2 regions of the Rossellomorea sp. FS2 genome follow, and region 1 is predicted to be linked to the other one. Evidence: riboswitches for the same ligand, from Rfam matches in the RefSeq annotation. Region 1 holds a riboswitch; the other holds the start of a gene.
What was found. Region 1 has a riboswitch for S-adenosylmethionine ahead of ACNA6I_RS05225 (DUF2292 domain-containing protein). Riboswitches for the same ligand answer to the same signal wherever they lie in the genome.
Positions count from the first base shown of each region.

Region 2: another riboswitch for S-adenosylmethionine. It lies ahead of ACNA6I_RS14800 (M20 metallopeptidase family protein); the one in region 1 lies ahead of ACNA6I_RS05225 (DUF2292 domain-containing protein).

Region 1 is NZ_JBLRVS010000001.1:973,998-978,534, forward strand. Features, by position in the region: gene ilvA (threonine ammonia-lyase IlvA) at 1-414, shown strand, start outside; gene fabG (3-oxoacyl-ACP reductase FabG) at 639-1,391, shown strand; SAM riboswitch class I at 1,664-1,768, shown strand; gene ACNA6I_RS05225 (DUF2292 domain-containing protein) at 1,883-1,996, shown strand; gene ACNA6I_RS05230 (phosphoadenylyl-sulfate reductase) at 2,096-2,794, shown strand; gene ACNA6I_RS05235 (inorganic phosphate transporter) at 2,808-3,869, shown strand; gene sat (sulfate adenylyltransferase) at 3,892-4,537, shown strand, end outside.
Region 2 is NZ_JBLRVS010000004.1:730,474-735,010, reverse strand. Features, by position in the region: gene ACNA6I_RS14815 (iron-containing alcohol dehydrogenase) at 1-145, opposite strand, end outside; gene ACNA6I_RS14810 (DUF523 domain-containing protein) at 356-814, shown strand; gene ACNA6I_RS14805 (DUF2785 domain-containing protein) at 989-1,828, shown strand; SAM riboswitch class I at 1,840-1,936, shown strand; gene ACNA6I_RS14800 (M20 metallopeptidase family protein) at 1,994-3,160, shown strand; gene ACNA6I_RS14795 (hypothetical protein) at 3,188-3,604, shown strand; gene ACNA6I_RS14790 (ATP-binding protein) at 4,122-4,537, opposite strand, start outside.

The sequences.
Region 1 (4,537 bases):
GTTGCAGAGCCTACTGGTTCGCTCTCTCTCGCAGCCCTCGATCAGTATGCCGATCAGATCAAGGGGAAAAACGTGGTATGTGTCGTGAGCGGCGGCAATAATGACATCGGCAGAATGCAGGAAATCAAGGAACGATCGATGATCTTTGAAGGATTGCAGCATTATTTCATCGTTCATTTCCCCCAAAGGGCCGGAGCCCTCAGGGAATTCCTCGATGAGGTGCTTGGACCTCATGACGACATCAACCGCTTTGAGTATACGAAGAAAAACAACAAAGAGAGCGGACCCGCACTCGTTGGAATCGAACTCAAGCATAGGGAAGATTACCCCGGACTACTTGACCGGATGAATCAAAAAGGATTTGCGTATCAATGTGTCAATCAGGATAAGACGCTGTTTCAATTATTGGTGTGACAACATGATCCTGGAAAGCCCAACGGCCGTCCGGGATCCTGTTGTATCTGTATATACGCAGTGAAAGATGATTACGTGATCCTGGCGCTCACTCAACACAAATACGCTCATCCATAAGGGAGATGCAGGAACATTCCATAATATGCCGAATTGATACGTAGAGTGGTTGCAGTCGGGTGCAGCCCACTGAATGAACAACCATTCACAAAAGGAGTGAGCAGAACGTGACCAATATAAAAAGGGTAGCCATCGTCACCGGTGGAGCTAAAGGAATCGGAAAGGCTGTTGTGGAAAGGCTTGCACAGGAAGGATATCAGGTTGCAGTACTGGACACGAATGACTCAGCCCTTCGATTGATGGGGGAAGACGCACGAAAGGGTGAACCACTTCTGAGAGTCACGGATATTTCCGAACCGGATGATGTAAAGGGAGCCGTGGCGGAAATTGTTGGACGCTTCGGACGGATTGACATCCTCGTGAACAATGCAGGCGTGATCAGGGACAATCTTCTTTATAAAATGTCCGATGGGGATTGGGATACGGTCATGGACGTCCATCTGAAAGGAGCGTTCCTCATGACGAGGGAGGTCCAAACCTTCATGGTGCAGCAAAAGTACGGGAGGATCATCAATGTATCCTCCACATCTGCATTGGGGAACCGTGGACAGGCGAATTATTCCACTGCCAAAGCCGGCCTTCAGGGGTTGACGAAGACGCTTGCCATCGAGCTCGGTCCTTACGGGATCACCGCAAACGCCGTGGCACCAGGATTCATTGAGACCGATATGACGCGCCAGACCGCCGAGCGTATGGGTGTTCCGTTTGACGAATTGGTCAGCATGAGTATCAATCAAATACCGGCCAGGCGAAGCGGTCAGCCGGAAGATATCGCCAACGCCGTTGCCTTTTTTGCAGATGAACGCTCATCATACGTGAACGGTCAGATCCTGTACATTTCCGGCGGGCCGGTTTCCTAATCAATTATCCAAGTATGAAAATCGTGGCTGCCTGATCACGATTTTTTTGTTTGCGGACACAGCCTACTATTGTCTGGATGAATGGAATCAAGAATTCGGATAGGCCCACAAATAAAAAATGGTGGTTGAATCGAATTTCTCTGAATACCTTGTGTTAAGGGCCTGGAGGAAATGAGATTGTGAAAAATAGTTCAAATTCATTATTCCTATAAAAAAAGTCGGATTGACTTATCTCAATTATCTGTTATTATTTTAGTTATTCAAATGAATATAACTTATCCAGAGTGGTGGAGGGAACTGGCCCGATGAAACCCGGCAACCTACATAATGTAAGGTGCTAACTCCAGCAAAATGGGACTCATTTTGGAAGATAAGGTTCGATACCTGAACAGCTTTCCGAAATGGGGGGCTGTTTTTCCATGGACCCAGATGTTGAAAACGGGGGGAAGTCGATGAACAAGAAGGATAAGCAGGAAAATGCGGCGGGATGGATGGATACGATCAATTCCATGCTTGAAAACATGGACTTCGGTTCCATTACGATCGTGGTGCAAAACGGTAAAGTCATTCAATTAGAACGGAATGAAAAAGTACGAATCAAATAATCATGCTGACTAGAAAAACTAGAGGCATTCATCCGCAGGTTTTATTTGACTGCGCATGAATGTCTTTTTCTTTTGGGCATGAGGAAAGCGGTGATCAACGTGTTGACATACGAAAATTGGAAAGAACATGATCAGGACTTCGGGGTTGATCCCACCTACAAAGGGGCCCTGAACGTCTTGGAATGGGCATATGGGCATTATGGTGACAGGATTATGTACGCGTGCAGCTTCGGGATCGAGGGAATGGTCCTGATCGATCTCATCTCTAAGGTGAATCCCAGTGCAAACATCGTCTTCCTGGATACCGATGTCCACTTCAAGGAAACGTACGAGACAATCAAAAAAGTGGAAGAAAAGTATCCTTCCCTTCAGATTGAGATGAAAAAACCTGCGCTATCCCTCGAGGAACAAGCAGCACAATTTGGGGATCGGTTATGGGAAAAGCAGCCGAATCAGTGCTGTCAGATCAGGAAGCTCGATCCGTTGAAGGAGGTGCTTTCAGGCGGGGATGCCTGGATTTCAGGGCTCAGGCGCGAGCAGTCCCCGACGCGGAAGGATACACAGTTCATCAATAAAGATGACAAGTTCAGTTCCATCAAGATCTGTCCGTTGATCCATTGGACATGGAAGGATGTATGGAGATATGTCCATAAACACTCCCTTCCATATAATGTGTTGCATGATCAAGGCTACCCGAGCATCGGGTGCTCCCATTGTACATCCCCTGCTTATGATATGAATGATTTGAGATCAGGCAGATGGACAGGCAAAGGCAAGACGGAATGCGGGCTACACTAGGAGGGTAGACATGCTGGAAATCATCGCCATCATCATCAGTTTATTCTTTGCCATGAATATCGGGGCAAGCGGCGCGGCTGCCACAATGGGGGTGGCTTACGGATCGGGTGCCATCAAGAAAATGAAAGTAGCCCTTGTCATCTGCTCCATCGGGGTCCTTGCCGGTGCAGTCCTCGGAGGTGGTGAGGTAGTCAAAACCATCGGGTCGGGAATCATTCCATCAACCATCCTGACGTCCAAGTTAGTGATCATCATTCTTTTATCCGCTACTTGTTCCCTTTTCATTGCCAATCTGATGGGAATCCCGCTTTCGACAAGTGAGGTGACGGTCGGGGCTGTGGTGGGAGTAGGGGTAGCGTATCAGGTTCTATTCATTAAATCCCTGCTGACCATCATGTTGTTTTGGGTGATTGTCCCGTTTACGGCGTTCATTCTTACATGGTTGCTTGCTAAAGGGCTATATGGGCTCGAAAAGCGGGGGTGGACATTCAATCATACATGGATCGGGTACGTTTTGATTCTCGCGGGCTTCCTGGAGGCCTTTTCTGCGGGCATGAACAATGTGGCCAATGCCGTCGGTCCCCTGGTTGGGGCCGGCATGCTGAAAGCGGGTCCGGCCGTTTGGGTGGGAGGAGCGTTTGTCGCAATAGGGGCACTTTTATTAGGTGCTAAAGTAGTGGAAACGAACGGCAAGAAGATCACCCGGTTCACCAAGCCAGAGGGGATCCTCATTTCTAGTGTAGGGGCCGGTCTGGTGATCACAAGTTCGATCTTCGGGCTTCCCGTACCCCTGGTCCAGGTGACGTCTTCTTCCATTATCGGACTTGGCACCGCCAGGAACGGGAGGGAAGTCATCCAGAGCGATATCGTGAAAAAGATCGTGAAGATCTGGATCGTCTCACCACTTGTGTCATTGAGTATTTCGTATTTCCTTGTAAAGCTTTTGGTCGACTATGACATTTATTCCATCATCATCCCCGTTTCGGTCATGATTGCGACGATAGGGGCATTATCCTTGATGAAAGCAATCCGGAAAGAAAAACGGGCCGTTCATGAAGATGGCGGAGGAATTTGAATCAATTGAAGGAGGAGTCATGATGAGTTTAGAACCGCATGGAGGAACACTTGTACAATCATATGCACCGGAGGAAGAAGTTGAGACCATTGAAACGGAGATTCCCCTCGATGAGATCTCGTTGAGTGATCTCGAGTTAATCGCGATAGGAGGTTACAGCCCCATCACGGGGTTCCTGCAAGAAGCCGACTATAAGAGCGTTGTCGAGAACCTGAGATTGGCCGACGGAACCGTCTGGAGCATCCCGATCACCCTCCCGGTGGAACAGGAGATCGCCGATCGCTTAACGGTCGGGAAGAAAAGCCGGCTGGTGTATGACGGAACCACATACGGTTCGATCGAAATCCAGGAAATCTACACACCGGATAAAGAAAAAGAGGCGCTGCTCGTTTACGGAACCACAGACCTAGAGCATCCCGGAGTCAAAAAGCTTTTCCACCGTGGCCCCATCTATGTGGGAGGGAAAATCACCCTACATAAGCGTTTGAATAAACCATTTGAAGCCTACTCATTCGATCCTGTGGAGACGAGGGCGGCTTTCAAGGAAAAAGGGTGGGAGACAATCGTCGGATTCCAGACCCGGAACCCGGTTCATCGGGCTCATGAGTATATCCAGAAGACGGCACTTGAAACAGTGGATGCCTTATTCCTTAATCCCCTCGTCGGAG
Region 2 (4,537 bases), on a different contig from region 1:
CATACAGGCCGTTGCGCTTGATGCTTCCGCCTCCGTATACAAGCAGGACGTTCTTTCCGTACTGGGGGATCAAGTCCGTCAATGCATTGACCTGATCTTTCCCGAAGATCAGTTTCGTTGGATTATGGTACATAAAGTTTTCCATATTGTCATCCTCCTCTGAGTTGTCGTTAAAGAATCAAAGGTGCAAGTATAACGCGGGTCGGAAGGTTTAGCAAGTGAAGGGGCATGTCGATTCCGCACCCATCATGAGACATTATGACTGATATTGGCAAAAGTTTTATTTTTGTTGTACAAAGGTTGAAAATTTGAAATAATAAGAATTGAATAGTTGTTCATAAGGGGGCGTTCAGGCATGCTGGTGGTAAGCGCATGTCTCGCAGGCATGAAGGTACGGTACAACGGAACGGATTGCCTCGAAGACGTGATCGGAGAGATGGTCAGGTCGGGTAAGGCCGTCACGGTCTGCCCTGAGATTCTGGGTGGATTCCAAACCCCGCGTGAGCCTGCCGAGATCCAAGGTGGCACTGGTGAGGACGTACTGGATGGTACGGCGCGTGTCGTGGACCGTTCCGGAGCGGATGTGACGGAGCATTATATTGCCGGAGCAATCGAGACCCTCGCCATCTGCCGGAAGATGGGGGCGACGGACATCGTCTTGAAGGAAAACAGTCCTTCCTGTGGCAGCTCCATGATCTACAATGGGGATTTTTCCGGAGAGAAGATCCCGGGGGAAGGTGTTACGACCGCACTTTTAAAAAGGAATGGAATCAAGGTTTGGTCGGAAGAGGATGCTGTGAATGAATTTGTGTGAATTTTCCATCGTTCTGCTAAACACCTGTGATGATTAGCCGATGAATAATAGTAATGGCACATACAGACGCGGAACAGTTTCAACGGAACATGTCCTGGGTATTGTATGGAAAGATAAGTAGAGAGAGAACAGTCCTTCGACTGCAATACAATCACAAAGGGGCAAGAGAATCGAATGAGCGATGTAACAGGTCAAACCTTCTTACCTGAAGCGGAGTTGAAGTCACTCCTGCAACAAGGGGATGTCGAAGAAGGGAAACAACTGGACGTACTACTGGCCATGGTGGAGCATATCGGGACACCGGATCCCGTACTCCGAGACAAATTGATTTACACCACCTTTTACCGATTGATCATTGAGGAAGACAGACTCCATACCGAAGTCCTGAAGGATCTCCTCGACCTTTCCATGGATCATCTTCTTATGAAGGGGATCGGTGAGGAAGGGACGGATTCCGTCTTCACGCGCGCCTTCACGACCCTCCTCATGGCACTCGTCCTTGGACGGGACAAAGAGGCCGATTTCTTATCAGAGGATAAGATCCAGGAAGCAGCCGATATCACGGTGGAGTACCTGGAGCAGGAACAGGACGTGCGCGGCTTCGTCGAGGAAAAGGGATGGGCACACAGCGTCGCCCACGCAGCCGATATGGTGGATGAGCTCGTGCTGAACCCGAAAGTGGATCAGGATATGTTCCCGGTCCTGCTGAAAGCACTATGGGAAAAGGTGTTGGTGTCACACCATGCCTATATCCATGATGAAGATGAACGGCTCGTCGTCCCGATCCTCCAGATGATCTGGCAGGGGATGGACGAGAGGGAAGTCATAACGCTGGTGGAAAAACTTCCGGAAATGCTTGAGAAGCAGAAAGCCGAACTTGAGGAAGAGGCCTACTGGACCCTGTTTTTCAATGTGAAGACCTTCTCAAAAACCTTCTATATGAAACTGGAAGTCTACCCGACCCTTTCAAAGCTGAGGGATGCGATCGACCGGGTCCTGAAAGAACTCAACTGAATAGTGCAATGCTCTTATGAAGAGAGGCGGAGGGACTGGCCCCATGAAGCCTCGGCAACCGGATCCACGGTGCCAAATCCAGCAGACAGTGCGTCTGAACGATAAGAGGCTGATGAAAGAGGCCTCTTGGAGAGGTCTTTTTTTATGAAGAGAAGGAGGAAGAGCATGACGAGACAAGAGATGTATACAGAACTTGAAGGAAACTTTGAAGAAACACGAAGCTGGAGGAGGCATCTCCACGAAAATCCGGAGCTATCCTTCCAGGAAACCGAAACCGCCCGCTTCATCGAAGGGAAGCTGCGTGAGTTCGGCCTTGAGGTGAAGACCGGTATCGGCGGCAACGGCATCACCGGTACCCTCCGCGGGGCGAAGCCGGGTAAGACGATCGCCTTCCGGGCCGACTTCGATGCCTTGCCGATCACGGATGAAAAAGATGCACCGTACAAATCCAAGAATCCCGGGGTGATGCACGCATGTGGCCATGACGGGCATACGTCCGCCCTGTTGTCTGTTGCCAAGGTGCTGAGTCAATATGGACAAGCCCTCAACGGCACACTCATCTTCCTCTTCCAGCCGGCAGAAGAAACCCCGCCGGGCGGAGCCAAATTCATGGTTGAAGAAGGCGTGCTTGAAGGAGTGGACCACGTATTCGGAGCCCATCTTGCATCGGATTTGCCACTCGGGTCTTACGGCGTCGGAGAAGGCTTCCGCATGGCAGCCGTCGATAAGTTCGCCATTCACATCAATGGCCTCGGAGGTCACGGCGCAAGGCCGCACACGACGATCGATCCACTCGTGATCGGCACGACCGTCGTCAACGCCCTCCAGCAGATCGTGAGCAGGAAGGTCGATCCCCTGAAATCCGCCGTCGTCACCATCGGCATCTTCAAAGCCGGCACCGCCTTCAACGTCATCCCCGACAACGTCACCATCGAAGGCACAGTGCGTACGTTCGAAGGCGAAGTGCGCGACCAGGTCCAGGAAGAGATCCATTCGATTGTCGCCGGCATCACATCCGGATTCAAGGCGACGCACAGCATCGACTATCTGCGTGGCTACCCGGCCCTCTATAACCATCCGGAGGAAACGGAAATTGCCCGTCGCCTCTTCGCTGATCTTGGACCTGTGGCCGAGTCAGAGCCGACCATGGGCGCTGAAGACTTCGCCTATTACCTTCAGGAAAAGCCTGGTACCTTCTTCCGAGTCGGATCCCGGACGGATGACCTGGCAACCCAGTACTCCCATCACCACCCGCGCTTCGACATCGACGAACGCGCACTCGTTCACACGGGCAAAGCCTTCATCAAACTGGCCGAGCACTACGTTTTTTAACTTAACAGTAGAATAGGAGATACATAGATGACAACCTACAAAATCACGATGATGGACGCCTACGCCATCGAATCGCTCCGCGAAAAAGGCATCACCAACGAGGTACTGCTTGCGGCCGCAGCAAGTGGAGATACAACGCGACTGTTGGAAGCCGATCCAGAAGGGAACTTCGATGCTTTGCTTAAACTCGCCGAGGATCGGGACGCGCTGGAAAGCATCCTGAATGATGGCTACCAGATCAAATTCGTCACCTACAACGGCCTTCGTAACCTTCTTCGCATGAAATTCCGCAAGCCGTTTACCGACTTGGACAACGGGATTGAAGGGCTGCACCTCAGCGTGGAAGAGCTGATTCAGCTGAAGAAGCTGCTCTCAAGCAACTGGGTGCTGAAGGCGGAAGAAGTGGATGATGGGTATGTGGCCAGAGTGACGTATATCGAATAGGTGCATGGTGACGGTTCCGGTGCTTCATTTTTTTATGAAGCGGCCGGGGCTTTTTTTGTTTGGAAGATGGGTGGCGGTTTGTGGTGTGTTGGACAGGGGGCAGGCGCGGGAGTTGGTAATAAACGTCGAGAGTCGGGAGTAACGTTCCAGAGTTGAATGTAAAAAGCTAGAGTTGAAAATAAAAAAATCTGTCCAAAAAAAGTTGGAAGTAAAATCTCGAAAGTTGATAATAAATTTCTTAAAGTTGATAGAAAAAGTTTAAAAGTCGGTAGAAAATGGTGGTGGAATGATATAATTGGATATATAAGGAATTAAAAAATGAAGAAAGTATGCCATTTCATCCTGTTTTCCCGAAAATGTGACCACACAAGACCCGTCCAGAACCAAAACCACCTAACATGAAGGGATTTTGACCATGAAAAAGGTATGAAAGCCATAGTAAAGACGATCCCCCTAGCTATAAACGTTGGAATCGTCTAAAAAATATTTAGTGAAAAATATAAAATTATTATAGTAATTACTTAACAAATAATCCTTTTACTTTATCTTTTAATGTCATTGGAGTAGGTTGCTCAAAGACTTTTATTGAAAGCCTACCGATGATATTAGTTAATTCATTTTCAAATTCAATTGTATTGTCATCTGTTTTAGTGTAAGCGTGGATGTACTCATGCACGAGAGTACCTGAAAAAGATTCCAGGCTCTTAAGTTGGCTTCGTTTAATAATTATCCTTTTACTAGATGGTTCCCATAATCCTAAGGCGTCCCCTCCTGTGTACTGATCCGGTCTCATGGTTTCGGATATGACAACTTCCTTAACAGGACTTTTGCGTGTTGAAAACCAACTCTCAATAATTTCTTTGTGTTTAAGAATTTCTCTTTCTTTACTTGTTAATTGTTTATAAGGAATAATCTTGAATTCAAATTGTTCAT